2 regions of the Bradyrhizobium sp. USDA 4532 genome follow, and region 2 is predicted to be linked to the other one. Evidence: riboswitches for the same ligand, from Rfam matches in the RefSeq annotation. Region 2 holds a riboswitch; the other holds the start of a gene.
The links. Region 2 has a riboswitch for ZMP and ZTP ahead of J2R76_RS04310 (bifunctional 5,10-methylenetetrahydrofolate dehydrogenase/5,10-methenyltetrahydrofolate cyclohydrolase). Riboswitches for the same ligand answer to the same signal wherever they lie in the genome.
Positions count from the first base shown of each region.

Region 1: it holds a riboswitch for ZMP and ZTP, as region 2 does, so the genes downstream of both, glyA (serine hydroxymethyltransferase) here and J2R76_RS04310 (bifunctional 5,10-methylenetetrahydrofolate dehydrogenase/5,10-methenyltetrahydrofolate cyclohydrolase) in region 2, are expected to answer to the same signal.

Region 1 covers NZ_JALJZN010000001.1:1,297,093-1,304,327, reverse strand. The annotation lists gene J2R76_RS06320 (DUF3280 domain-containing protein) at 1-672, opposite strand, end outside; gene J2R76_RS06315 (sensor histidine kinase) at 910-2,331, shown strand; gene J2R76_RS06310 (response regulator transcription factor) at 2,328-2,990, shown strand; gene J2R76_RS06305 (helix-turn-helix domain-containing protein) at 3,201-3,893, shown strand; gene J2R76_RS06300 (DUF4440 domain-containing protein) at 3,995-4,441, shown strand; ZMP/ZTP riboswitch at 4,731-4,816, shown strand; gene glyA (serine hydroxymethyltransferase) at 4,853-6,124, shown strand; gene J2R76_RS06290 (hypothetical protein) at 6,209-6,367, shown strand; gene J2R76_RS06285 (HAD family phosphatase) at 6,806-7,235, shown strand, end outside.
Region 2 covers NZ_JALJZN010000001.1:897,788-905,022, forward strand. The annotation lists gene J2R76_RS04295 (hypothetical protein) at 1-354, shown strand, start outside; gene J2R76_RS04300 (hypothetical protein) at 570-1,094, shown strand; gene J2R76_RS04305 (hypothetical protein) at 1,215-1,625, opposite strand; ZMP/ZTP riboswitch at 1,843-1,922, shown strand; gene J2R76_RS04310 (bifunctional 5,10-methylenetetrahydrofolate dehydrogenase/5,10-methenyltetrahydrofolate cyclohydrolase) at 1,938-2,801, shown strand; gene J2R76_RS04315 (MaoC/PaaZ C-terminal domain-containing protein) at 2,931-3,383, shown strand; gene J2R76_RS40765 (zinc-ribbon domain containing protein) at 3,442-4,029, shown strand; gene J2R76_RS04325 (hypothetical protein) at 4,240-4,533, shown strand; gene J2R76_RS04330 (hypothetical protein) at 4,777-5,148, shown strand; gene J2R76_RS04335 (hypothetical protein) at 5,231-6,016, shown strand; gene J2R76_RS04340 (alkane 1-monooxygenase) at 6,156-7,235, opposite strand, start outside.

The DNA.
Region 1 (7,235 bases), 400 kb from region 2:
GGGCTCGGCGGTCGCGCCGCCGGTGTCGACCAGGCGGTAGCGGCCCGACTGCGCAAGCCGGTCACGCACGCCCTTGGTCACATCGGCGAGGTAGGCCGCATCGGCGTCGGCAAGGCCGGATGCCGGCGCCGCGGAGGTGTCCTCAAGCTCGAATTCGAACACCGCAAGTCCGATCGGCGCAGCCGTGGCGGTCTGCGTCGGCGGCAACACGCCCGCGAGGACGCTGCGCACCTCGCGCGACACGAACACCCGTGCATGGTCCCATGCCTCGTCATTGTCGCCGCGAAACGTGTAGAGCTTTTCGTACAGCACGCGGCTCCCTTCAACATCGATGACCGCCACCTTGGCCCACTGCACCAGCGTGCTCATCTTCTGCACGCCGCCGACCACCTTGATCCGGGCCTCGCCTGCGGACGCCGCTGCTGGCACCAGGCGATAGCGCGGCTCCGCGGCGACGTCGACGCGCAGCGCGCGCATGAACACGTCGAGCCGCTTCTGGTGCACGGCAGTCTGATCGAGGACCTCGCCCGAGGTGTCGACATAACTGAAATCATCGATGCTGACGCCAAGCTGAGATGCTGGCACCGTGCCCGTTTCGGCGCGCAACTGACAAGGTCCGGCCAGAAGGCCGGTCAACGCGAGGGCGTGCAAGACAAGACGGGATTGTCGCATGGTCTGGGCCTTTCGGGTGCTGGCGCGGGCGGGTCGGTCGCATCCTGGGCCAACTGGCCGCCGCGCCGCAGCGGAGTGCCTCCCGCCCGGCGCCGGGAAAATTTCACGACGATGGTCCGCGCCCAAAGAACGCCCAAGCCGGCGCTTCTCGGCGCCTCCGTTCTGCCGTTTAATGTGCGTGACGACCCTGCCCGCGATCGCGCGCCGAAGCCCGCCTTCGATCTTGAGGATACGCCAATGTGGAATTGGTCCGGAAGCGATCTGAAACTGCGGCTGACGTTGCGCGTGGCTATCGTCTCAACGCTCTGCTTTGCCGTCATCTCCGGCTATTTCCTGATCGAGGCCGACCGCTCGGTGCGCGGGCGGATCGCGGCCGTTGCCGATGTCGCCGCCAAGACGCTGGAGCTGCAGCAGAGCAAGATCCAGTGGCTGAACAATGCGCGTTCCGACTTTCCCGATCTCGACAGCGTTGCCGCGACGGTCATGACGCCGGGACTGTGCATCGCCTTTCGCAGCAATAGCGGCGAGATCAGCCAACGCTTCTGCGGCGGCGCGCAGACTGACACGGCCGCGCCGCCGCTGGCCTTCGCGGCGCTCTATCGCCGCCTGTTCGATCCCGGACGCGAGGCGGTGCAGCAGGTGGTTTCGCGCGGCATTGCCGTCGGCGAAGCGGTGGCCTGGATCGATCCGGCGGTGCCGACCGCCGAGGCCTGGCACGATGCCGGCCGGCTGATGGCGGTTTTCATGATCGCGCTGCCGTTGCTCTGCGCTTTGGTCTATGCGGCGCTGGCGCGCGCGCTGCGTCCGACGCGGCAGATCCGCGACGGGCTCGAGCGGATCGCCGCAGGCGACCTCGCCGCGCGCCTGCCGCCGTTCGATCTCGCCGAACTGTCGGCGATCGGCGATGTCTTCAACCAGCTCGCCGAGCGCCTCGCCGCCGCGCTCTCCGACCGCAACGCGCTGACGCAGAAACTGATCCTGGTGCAGGACGAGGAGCGCCGGCACCTCGCGCGTGAGCTGCATGACGAGTTCGGGCAGTCGCTGGCCGCAATCCGTGCGCTCGCCGCCTCGGCGCGCCAAACCGCGGCCGCGGATTGCCCGCCTTTGCTCGCCGAATGCGACGGCATCGCGCGGACCGCGACCGACATGATGGAGACGTTGCGCGGCGCCCTCTTCCGGCTCCGCCCGCCCGATGTCGACGAACTCGGACTTGCGGCCAGCCTCGAGGGCCTGGTCGCCGGCTGGAACGGCCGCAGCCGCGGACAGCCACGGTTCGAGATCACCATATCGGGATCGTTCGAGCGCCTGGTCGCCTCCGTCAGCGCCAATCTCTACCGCATCGTGCAGGAGGCGCTCACCAACGCCGCCAAGCATGCCGGCGCCACGCGCGTCATGCTGCGGCTTGAGATGCGCGAGGCGCCGCCTGGCGGCGGCGACAGCGCGATCGTGCTCGCGATCGACGATGACGGCCAGCCCGGCGATCCGCAAGGCGATCCCCAGCTCAGGTCCGGCCTCGGCCTGCTCGGCATGCGCGAGCGGGTCGCCGCGCTGGGCGGGCGGCTCAGCTTCGAGACCGGACAGCCCAGCGGCTCCTCGCTCCGCGTCATCGTTCCCGTCGCGGCCAGCCGAGAGGCCGCACCGGTGGAGCGCGCGGCATGAGCCACGCGGCGCGCACCATCATGCTGGTCGACGACCACGCCGTCGTCCGGGAGGGCTACCGGGCGATGCTGCAGAAGCAGCCGGGCCTCTGCGTCGTCGCCGAAGCCTCCGACGGCGTCGAGGCCTACCGCCTCTACAAGGACACCGGGCCCGACCTCGTCATCATGGACCTGTCGATGCCCGGCATCGGCGGCATCGAGGCCATCCGCCGCCTCCGGCAGTGGGACAGGCGCGCAAAAATCCTGGTGTTCACCATGCACCAGAGCGCGGCCTTTGCCGTGCAGGCGATCCGCGCCGGCGCGAGCGGCTATGTCACCAAGACCAGCCCGCCGGAGACGCTGGTGCACGCCGTGATGGATGCGCTGTCGGGCAAGATCGCGATCAGCCCGGATATCGACCACGAGCTCGCGCTCAGCCACCTTGCCGGCGAGACCAAGGCGGCCGACCTCCTGACCGCGCGGGAATTCGAGGTGCTGCGCATGCTGCTCGCGGAAAACACCACCGAGGAGATCGCCGAGGCGCTGCACCTCAGTCCCAAGACGGTCGCGAACCTCCATTCCCTGATCAAGGACAAGCTCGGCGTCGGCACCGATATCGAGTTGGTCCGCCTCGCGCTGCGGCAAGGCATCCTCACGCAGATCGATCTCGGCGAACGCTGAGCCCGCGGTGGCACCAGCCAGGCCGCGTACTGGCAAATCGAGCCGCATCTGCCTCCGGGCAAACCGAACATCGAGCCGGCATCGTCGAATGGCCGAGTCTCGAGAAAATCGCGTAACAGACCTCCAGGACAGCCTCGATGCTGGCTCGTCTGGGACATAGTTCAGAACCTGGACTACCTTGGTGGCCCTCGTGATGCTAAAGTTCTCGTCATGAAAGGCTATGGATCATTTTGCCCCGTAGCCAAAGCTGCGGAAATTCTCACGGAGCGGTGGACCCCGCTCCTGCTCCGCGAACTGTTGCTGGGGTCCCACCACTTCAACCAGCTTCGCCGCGGCATCCCGCAGATGTCGCCGACCCTCCTCTCCAAGCGCTTGCAAACGCTAGAAGAAGCCGGGCTAATCTCACGCAGATCAGGCGATAACGGGCATTGGGAGTACCATCCAACCCAGGCAGCCAGGGAAGCCAGGCCAATTATCGATGCAATGGGCTATTGGGGCCACAAATGGGCTCGCAGCCAGCTCACACCCAACGAACTTCACGCGGGCCGGCTCATGTGGAATATGCGCCGTTCGTTCGATCTAAGGCACATTCCATGCGACTTCGTTCTGTACATCGAGATTGCGGACGCTCGGCCAAAGCGCTGGTGGTTTGTTGTGAAGAAGGAGGAAGCCGATCTTTGCTGGGATGACCCCGGCTTCAAGGTCGATATCAGCCTCTATGCGAGTCTGCTGACGCTCGTGCAGATTTTCGTAGAAGAGATGCCGCTGCTACGGGCGTGTGAGCTCGGCAAAATCGAGATCGACGGTCCCAGGCATCTTGTGAACAGCATGCGGACTTGGTTCCCACGCAGCAAATATGCCGATGAGGCGCCGGCGGCCGCAGATCGAGTCTCAGCCAGTTGAGGATATCCAGTCCACTTTCTGGACTAGTGGTTCTGCTTGCCTCGGCTATAGCGTTTGCGAATGCGCTCCCGCGCTAAGCATCTCAGCTAAAGGAGGCAAAGATGAGCCGCCCTTCTCTTCCTTCATGCACCCTGTTGTTGATCTTTACTTGTACTTGCGTCAGTCCCGCAGGGGCAGCCCCACCTGCCGACGAACTTTCCTCGGCGGCTGCCAAATGGGATGCCGCCATCAACAACGCAGACTTCGATGCCCTGTTACCGTTGTATGCCGCTGACGCCAGATTGATGCCGCCTGGTGCGCAGCCAGTCACCGGCCCTTTGGCAATCCGTAATTTCTTTGCCGGGCGGGGAAGAAGCGTCAGAGATCACAAGGTTGAGTTGCTCGATGTGTTGCCCATGGGAAACTACGCCTACACCACCTCGCATTTCACGGCCACGCTAGTAATAAATGAGAAGGCGGCGCCAATTTCTGGCAGCACCGTGAGACTGCTTGAACGCCAACCCGACGGGCAGTGGAAGATAAAGTCTCATATCTTCGTCAAGGAATAGATTCGCGGGTGCCACAGCCACACGGTCAGCCACCCCGCAAGCCTGACGGCCCGCAAGTGACGGATGGTCATGCACCTTATTGGCCCTCAGCCGAAGACGGCATTGATCATCGGGACATCGGTTCATTGGGTAAGCCGGACGTCCCTCGGTTTGGTCGCCATTGCCGTGGCTGTCGCCAGATGTTCGATCTCGCCCAACGCTGGGCCCGCGGCGGCGCCAGCAACCAACCCTTGCGAGCCCGCCGGGGATTGGATAGCCTTCTGCTCGCGATGAGCTTCGCAGGCTCATTCGCCCCTCGCGCGACTGGCGAGCTTACGTGGAATTGACCACGGTGAAGCGCGAAGGGTTCCAACGCCGTTCGCCTGGGCAACCCGTTCAGCTGATGATCCAGCGTCTTAGGGAGCCCGCACCATGCCGTCATTCCGCAATGAACTCCATCTCAACGATTCGGAAGTTGCCCTTGCGCTCGAGGGCGAAGAGCGCCGCCAGCAAGACGGCGTCGAGCTGATTCCATCGGAGAACTACACCTACCCCGAGGTGCTCGAGCTGCTGGGATCGGTGTTCACCAACAAGTATTCCGAAGGTTATCCGGGACGCCGCTATTACGGCGGCCAGGAATTTACCGACCAGATAGAGAACCTTGCCCGCCAGCGCGCTTGCGCGCTGTTTCGCGCCGAACATGCCAACGTTCAGCCTCTGTCCGGGTCGCCAATGAACCAGGCCGTGTATCTCGGCCTGCTGCAGCCCGGCGATACGATATTGGCGATGGACCTGTCACACGGCGGCCATCTCACTCATGGCGCGCCGGTGTCGCACATGGGGCGGCTCTTCAACTTCGCCCGCTACAAGACGCAGCCGTCAAACGGCGGCGCCATCGATTTCGATGAGCTCCGCGCCATGGCCCGGCACGTCCGCCCGAAGCTGGTGCTGTGCGGCTACAGCTCTTATCCGCGCGATCTGGATTATGCGTCCTTCAAGAGCATCGCCGATGAGGTGGGTGCACTGACCATGGCCGACGTCAGCCATTACGGCGGCCTGATCGCCGGCAATGCCTTGCGCAATCCGCTCGATGCGGGTTTCGACGTGATGACGACGACATCGCACAAGACGCTTCGCGGGCCGCGCGGCGGCATCGTTCTCTGTCGCCGGGAGTTCGCCGGCAAGATCGACGCGTCGGTGTTCCCGGGGCTGCAGGGAGGTCCGCACATGAACGTTGTGGCCGGAACCGCGGTCACGCTGAAGAAGGCATCGACGTCCGATTTTCAGGCCTATGCAAGACTGGTCATGCGCAACGCGAAGGTCCTGGCCGAAGCGTTGATGGAACGTGGCATGACGTTGATCACCGGCGGAACCGATAATCACATGATGGTTGTGGATACGGTGGCCAGCGTCGGCGTGGACGGCGGCGCGGCCGAGAACATCCTCGACGCCGTCGGGATCACCGCAAACAAGCAGATCATTCCCGACGATCCGCGTCCGCCGCTCAAGCCGAGCGGCATTCGCCTCGGGACGCCGGCGGCGACCACGCGCGGCATGGGCGAGCCCGAAATGCGCCTCATCGCCGAACTCATTGCGGAATCCCTCCGGTCGAAGGGAGATGCAGCGGTCGTCAAGCGACTGAGGTCGAACAGCGTCGAGATGTGCCGCGCCTTCCCCGTTCCGGGGATCGCGCCGCCCTCATAGGCAGCCGAGCCGCGTTCCTGTTCCGCATTCGTCGCGTAGCTCGGCAGGTCGTGAAGGTTCCCGGGGGAAGGACCGGAACGGAAATTGATGCTGTTCGTTGGACCGCATGACCTCGAAGACGGAGCGTCCAACGCCGTGACCCGGAAAACCTTGCAAGCACGCTCGGAACAGGCGCTCGTCGTCATCATTCTCAGCACCGGTGCGCTGATCGGTTACCTCGGCCTGGCGCTATCCAGGCTGTGAGAGCTACGCCCGGCGGGCGTCAAGCCGCCGGCAAGCATCAAGTCGCTTGGTGCGCTGAAAGCTAGTGCGTGCGTGCCACTGAGTTGCCCGACGCGGCAAGCCAAGCCCCGTAGCAAAAATATAGGGTGAAAAGACCAAGGCTCGGACAGATCATGTCGCGAGAATATGGATGTTTGAAGCACAAGCGACGACACCCGCCGTCGTCCCGGCGAAGGCCGGGAGCCATTACCCCAAATCTCAATTGTTGTGCGACGCTGGGGCCACGATCCCGTTCCTGATCAAATGCGGTGGTTGTGGGTCCCGGCCTTCGCCGGGACGACGGTGGTGTGCGCGGGAACAGTCTCGCGATGAATGCAACGCCACGTACAATCCACACACCGGTCACTGAAATCGAGGACATTGCCGCCTGCCCGCAATTCTCGTACACGGTTTCATGCAATGACCTCGCAATTCACTCCCAACTCCGTCGACGTGCTGCTGTTCGATATCGGCCGCGTCGTGCTCGACATCAACTTTGACAAGGTGATGGCGCACTGGGCGCAGCATGCCGGGTGTGCGCCCGCCGAGCTCGCCACGCGCTTTGTCGTCGACGACAGTTTCAAGCATCATGAGATCGGCCGGATCGACGACGCGGCTTTCTTCGAGAATCTGCGCCGGACGCTCGGCATCAACATCACGGACGCCCAGTTCCTCGAAGGCTGGAACGCGATCTTCACCGGCGAGATGCCGGGCATCGCCCCGCTGCTCGCGGCGGCCGCCAAGCGGATGCCGCTCTACGCCTTCTCCAACACCAATCCGGCCCATGTCGCGCATTTCTCGGTCACCCACGCCGACCTGCTCAGCCATTTCCGCAACGTCTTCCTGTCCT
Region 2 (7,235 bases):
GTGGCCATCGCTCCACAGGGGGCAGAGGAGGCCAAGCCGTCCGGGCCCGGCGCTGAAAGGTCGCCGCTGGATAAGCTGCGGATCGCCTCGCAATCGTGGCGGCGCGGCGGGCTGGGTTCGAAGGCGCTGGTCACCCTGACGCTGCGCAATGCCAATGATTTCGCCGTCAAGGATATCGAGATCGCCTGCGCCTTCATCCGCCGGGACGGTCGGCCGCTGACCGAGCGCAAGCGGCTGATCTCCGACACCATCGCCATGAAGAGCCGCAAGACTTACTCGCAAATGTTGGTCGGGTTCGTCAACGTGAACGCAAACAAGGCGAAATGTTCGGTCGTGACGGCGAGCCGCCTCTAATTCCCGGCATCTCGAAAAAGTGACCGCGAATTGACTTGTCGGGTGAACCGTAACGGCCGGACAGGAACTAACTAATAAACCAGCCGTTAGCGAACGACCCGGGAGCGCGGACAGCGTCCGGGTGATCATGCGCAGACGATGAAATCGCCCGCGCGATGACTGATGTCGTCGCGCCGAGATGAACCGCGCCCTGCTGCGCGGGGGGAGCTACCAAAATGCCTGTGGCGCGTTATTTCCTGTTCGTTGGTGGAGTGCTGCTCGCGCTGCTCTTCGTCGTCAATGCCATCGTGCCGCAGGAGGCCGTGGTCGCCGGCCAGAACCAGGGACTGTCGTCGCCGGGCGTCGACAAGACCATGGTGCGCATCAAGTCGACCCAGAAATTGCCCGAGCGGGTGGTGTACGACACCAATTTGCCGACCATTGTTCCGGCGCAGGTCAACGCGGTCGCCGCGGCCATCCCGTCGGCTACGGGCGATGCGTCGGCGCAAGCCCGCGTCCGCAATACGTTCGCCCAGTTCATTCCGCCGGAGAAGGCTGATGCGCAGAAGGTCGCGGCTGAGGCAAAATCGGCTGAACAACCGGCGCAGGCCCAGCCTCAGGCGCCGAAGAAGCGCAAGGTCGCGCGCTACCATGCCCATCCCCAGCCGCCGATGCGGCTGGCACAGCCCGGCATGTATCAGCCCTACCGCGTCGCGCAGCAGCAGCGCATGGGCTTCTTCGGCGGCTTCGGCACCTGGTAAGAAAGGGCTGCCGCAGCCGGCAATCAATCCGCCGCCGCAAACACTTGCGGCGGCTTTTTCATGTCCGCGATCAGGCGGGTGGCCGGATCCGGGACGGCGTCCGAGCGGCGCTCGCTACCTTTAGCGCGGCAGGCGCGGAATCTTGTCCGCGAAGCCGTTGTAGCAGGTCAGCCGCTCGTCCTCTTCCTTCACGAAGCGGCAATCGTTGACGCCCTTGGCCGGGGCAGCCTTCGGCTTCGGCTGCGGCTTGAAAATCTCGTCGTAGCAGATCAGTCGCTCCTTGGTGGCGTCGTCGATGTCCTGACAGGCCTGAAGCTTCTGAGCGACCGATTGAGGCTTGCCGGGCGCGGCAGGCTTCTCGCCCTTCTTGGCGGCCGACTTCTTGCCGACCTGGACCAGCGGCTTGTCGCCGACCATCGGCTGCGAGGTCGCCGCCGCCGGCTTGTCTGCGTCGGCGGGGGCCGGCGTGGTGCCTTGGGCAAGCGCGGCAGCCGGGCAGAAGAGCGCCAGCGCGAGGATGATATGTCTCATGTCGAAAATGTCCGAAATGGCGTGATGACCGGAAGGATGGCGCCGGGGATCGGAAAAGCCCGGCAAGCGCCGAGACTTAACGCAAGTCTTGCCCGAATCCTACCCCCAGAGGTGACCCGCCCGGCACCGATCCACCGGCAAAAGTGAGGGCAATTCGTCGCCGTTCGACCCGCGGGAGAGCGTGAATTGCCTTTGCCCGGCGGGGCGGCTATGACCACGCCATCTGCGCGACTGGCGCTTGGATGGACCACCATCGGGGAGCGCAGAGACTGAACGCCGCGCGCCTGGGCACCGCTTCGAAACGGAGGTGCCATGACGGCGAACATTCTCGATGGGCATGCACATGCCCAAATTGTCATCGACAAGATTGCTGGCGAACTCGACCGGCTGCCCCGCGCGCCGGGGCTTGCGGTCGTGCTGGTCGGCTGCGACCCGGCGAGCCAGATCTATGTGCAGAGCAAGGTCAGGATGGCCGAGCGGCTCGGCCTGCGCGGCGAGGTCGCACGCCTGCCGGATGATGCCAGCGAGTCCGATCTGCTTGCCGGAGTAGAGGCGCTCAATGCGCGCGACGATATCGACGGCATCCTGGTGCAGCTGCCGTTGCCGGCGCATATCGACGCCTTGCGCGTGATGGCGGCGGTCGATCCCGCCAAGGATGTCGACGGCCTGCACGCCCTGAACGCCGGCCGGCTGTTTCATGGCGATGACGCGCTGGTGCCGTGCACGCCGCTCGGCTGTCTCCGGCTGATCAAGTCGGTCCGATCAGACCTCACCGGCGCCCATGCCGTGGTGATCGGCAGCTCCAACATCGTCGGCAAGCCGATGGCCGCGTTGCTGCTGCAGGAGCACGCGACCGTGACGCAGACCCATATCCACACCCGCGGCATCAGCAGGATCTGCCGCGAGGCCGAAATCCTGGTGAGTGCGGTGGGCAAGGCCGGCCTCGTGCGCGGCGACTGGATCAAGCCCCAGGCCATCGTCATCGACGTCGGCACCACGCGCGTCGAGAGGCCGGACGGCGGCTATGCGGTGTGCGGCGACGTCTCGTTCGACGAGGCGGTGCAGGTCGCCGGCGCCATCACGCCGGTGCCGCGCGGCGTCGGCCCGATGACGATCGCCTGCCTGATGGAGAACACGCTGAAGGCGGCAAAGGCGAGGGCGGCGCGGCTGCAATAGCGCGGGATACCTGCGGCGATATGCGAGCGGTGGGTATCGCTCGCGTATCGCGCGCGAAGTTCATGACGTCCGGGGTAATGGAAAGCCCGCACCATTCGTCTATCGTCGCGCGACAGATGGAGGCGCGCGATGCTGTATGCGGAAGATCTCACCGAGGGCCAGACGTTCAAGCTTGGCAGCTACACGATCGGCGAGGCCGAGATCCTGGAGTTCGCCGGCAAATATGATCCGGTGCCAATCCATGCCGATCCCGTCGCGGCTGCGGCAGGCCCGTTCGGCGGACTGATCGCAAGCGGTTTCAACACCATTGCGATCTATCAGCGGCTCGTAGTGGAGGCGATCTGGACCAAGGTGGCGGGGATCGTCGGGCGGAGCTTCGAGATCCGCCTGCCGAGCCCGGTTCGGCCCGGCGCCACGCTCACCGGCCAATCCCAGATCCAGAAGATCACCATCAGGCCGGAGCGGCGCGACGCTGTCGTGATCTTCAAGACGGAGCTGGTCAACGACGAGCAGCGCCCGGTTCTTGTCCTCGTGCTCGACGCGCTGATCCGCATGCGGCCGGCGGAGCAGGGGCCGGCATAGGCGCGGCCTGAGGGGCATCCCGAGGTCATCCGCCTCGGACGGCCGTCAGCGCCTCTACGTGTTCCCCGCACGCGACCTTGTCGTCGCGCAATGTTGCGGCAATTATGACAAGCCGGCGGCAGAACGGCAGCGCATCAATGACGTCATCATCGACGAGGTCGTGCTGCCCGGTATTTGCTTCGTCGATGCGCCGAACGCATTCGACCCAGACGGATGTGCCGCCGTGAAACGCAGCAAGCAGACGAACGGAGAGATCGAAGCCAGGCGGCGCAAGGCCGAGGAATGGCTCCGCATGCAGACCCGACGCGCCGCTGAACGGCAACGGCTTCGCGACTACAAGATTGCGCTGGCGCGCGACGAGGTTGCCGTCGATACGACGCGGCTTGCGCCCTCGAACAGCTATTCGACCCCCGACTTCGTGCTGCGCGGAACCTATCGACCCGAGCCCTTCGTCTGCAAGGACTGCGGTGTTGCCGAGGTCTGGACGCCGTTGCAGCAGAAATGGTGGTACGAGACCGCCAAGGGCGACGTGTTCACCAAGGCGGTGCGCTGCCGGGCCTGCCGCACCAGGGAGCGCGCGCGCAAATCCGCCGCACGCCGCGTGCATCTGGAAGGACTCGCAAGGAAGAAGCCTCCCGTCTCGTAGCGATGGGCGTGACTTCAGGGTCGCACTTCACATCTGATGCGCGGGGAACCGCTGCGCAGGCGGTCAATGCGTCGCGCGTGCGGAACGTTTCGTTGCCTGATTGGTTCGAGACCTTGAAGCCCCCGATGTGGGGTGCGGGCGGGGAGGAACCAGCCAAGGAAACTTGTCAAGGAAACCATCGCGGCCGGAACCAACGAGAAGGAGCAGCGGATGAAACTCAATTCCACGCAAGTCAAGCAGACCATGACGCAACTGAATGCCCAGGTGCTTCCGGACGATCACCCGGCCGTGGCGCAACTGAACAGCGTGTTCGGTGAGCACACATTCTTCGTCGACACCAGCGGGCTCAAGGTGCTTGAACCGGCCCAGACCTCCGACATGCCGGGGCAGACCGGCGAAGTCGTCAGTCTCGCCGAGTGGAGCGATCCGGAGCTGACCTCGCTTCGGCCGCACGAGCCCGAGCCGACCGGCGTGCTCATCGCGCTTGAACCCAGCAAGCACTGAAGCGTTCCAGCGCGAAGTGAATACCGGTTCGCGCAACCAAAACGCCATCAAGCAAGGGGATTGAGAGCATGATCCGATTCAATCGGATCATGCTCTTTGTGCTGCATCGTGCGACACCGCGATCGGCCGTCCTGATGGCGACAGCCCCGACGTCGCATCAAGAGGTGCCGAAAGTCACATGGCAAATCAGCGCCGCCTGCGTATGCATCGGTTTGAGATGGGTATCCAGGCGGTGAGGGGCAGATGGGGATCGTGCGGCGCTGGAGCCCTGACGAGGACGACAAGCTCAGAGAGCTCGCCAGGGCCGGCAAGAACGCTCTCGAGATCAGTAACGAACTGACCCGCAGCGCTTCGGCCGTGCGCCGGCGCGCCGAGGTCCTGTCGGTCCTGATCATGGCAAAGGCGTTTCGCGCGCGCCCCTCGCATGTCGCCACCCATCTCGAGCGGGTCGCGATCGACGCGATCCGCAACCGCCGTCCGTTTCCCGCGGGCGTCGGCCCGAGCACCATTGCCGGAATGATCGAGAAGGGCTGGATCGTCCCGGAGATGGGGCGCAGATACAACGTGACCGATGCCGGCGTGGAGGCGGTGCGGCGGAAGATTCCGAGCGGCTGAAGGGAATGCCGGCTGCACGCCGGGCGCGCCATGCCGAAGCGGCTTACGCATGCGGTGGGGAAGGCGGACCATTCGCGACCGAATGCAAGATTTCGCGCCCGAGACGGACGTCCCATCCGTTCAATCATCGGGGGCGCGACGACCTGCGGCCTCTTTGTGTCCTCGTCAGCCCACCGATCTGATTGCGCCGATGCTCAACGCCCAGCTAGCCCAAGCCGACCGATATCAAGCCGACCGATACCAGCGTTTCGCCGATCTCGCTGTCACCGTCGGTGACGCGATCAATGCGATCGCCGGGTTGAATCCGGCTCAGCGTACAGACGTGGACTTCCTCGAACGCGAATTCATCCCGGCGCTGGGGCTCAATGACGAACTGCTTCATGAGCAGCCGCCGGAGCTGGCGCCGAACTTCGGCAAGGGCCTCCACCTTTGGCAATACCCGAACCAGCTTGCGCCATACCTCGCCTGGCTTGCGCGCAATTCGTCCGGCGTTTCCTCGTACATGGAAATCGGCTGCCGCTGGGGCGGCATGTTCGTCCTGGTTACGGAGTGGCTCAGGAACAGCGGCGCCGACCTCAAGACCGTGATTGCACTCGATCCGATCGCGCCGACGCCCTTTATCTCGACCTATTTCGATCTGCTGCAGCAGCAGGCCGCTATCGAGCCGATCTACATCCAGGATTTTTCGACCTCGCCGCTGGTCGGTGCGCATGTCGACCGGCTGAAGCCGGACTTCGTCTTTATCGATGGCGATCACAGCCTGCGCGGTGCGCTACAGGATCATCTGCTTCCCACGCCCGCATCATCGTGCATCATGACATCCATTCCCAAGCCTGTCCGGATACCACGCTGCTCTGGAAGGCGCTGAAGCAGTTCGAGGCGCCGAGCTTCGATACGTTCGAATTCACCAGCCAGTATCTGTCGATCAATGGCTCATTCCTCGGCATCGGTGCCATGAAGCGGCGCTCGGCCCAGATGTAGGACCGGGAGCCGGGCAATCGCCGCGATCACGAGCTCGCGGGCCGATCGCGGAGGTTCAGCTTGCTCTTGTCGCCGCCGGCCCAGGCCAGGGTCTTCGGGTCCATCACGCGGAACCAGAGCGGCGGGATTGCCGCCAGCCCGAACATGCCGGTGTAGCCGTTCGGTAGCCGCGGGATGTCGTCGAAATCGCGCAGCGACTGGTAGGGGCGCATCGGGTTGGCGTGGTGGTCGGAGTGACGTTGCAGGTGGAACGTCATCAGGTTCGAGACGATGTGGTTGGTATTCCATGAGTGGCGCGGCTCGACCGCCTGGTAGCGGCCGTTCGGCAGCTTCTCGCGCAGCAGCCCGTAATGCTCGACATAGTTGGCCTGGGTCAGCGCGTACCAGCCGAGGAAATGGTGCGCGACGATGAACGGCGCGACCTTCCAGTCGAACAGCGCAATCAGCACGGCGGCGACGACGAGCGTCAGCGCAAAGCCTTGCAGGATCTCGTTGTTGACCGACCAGACCGGCTCGCCGCGCCGGGTCAGCCGTTCGGCCTCGTTGCGCCAGCCACGCTTGAATGCACCCGGCAACTCGCGCGTTGCGAACGCATAGATCGATTCACCGAAGCGCGCGCTGGCGGGGTCCTCGGGGGTTGCGACCCAAGTGTGATGGCCGCGATTGTGCTCGACGCGGAAATGCGCGTAGCCCACCGCGCAGTTGGCGAGCATGCCGAACAGGATGTTGAGCCTGTCCGGCTTGTGGCCGAGCTCGTGCCCGATCAGGAGCGCGCCGCCATTGATGGTGCCGACGCCGAGCAGCAAGGCGACATAGGACCACCACGGCAGATCCTGGGTGCCGAAGAAGGCGATCAGCGCGACGTAGTTGATCCAGGGAAATACCACGGTGATGCGCGCGAGCCGCAGGTAATAGGGATCGGCCTCCATCGCGGCGACCACTTCCGCCGGCGGATTGTGGGTGTCTTCGCCGAACACGACGTCGAGCAACGGGATCAGGATGAAGATGAAGACGAAGGGGATCAGCGTCACCAGCGGATTGTGTGTCCGCAGGAACAGCCAGTAGGACAACAGCGGGATCAGCGGCGGAATGAACGAGAGCATCCA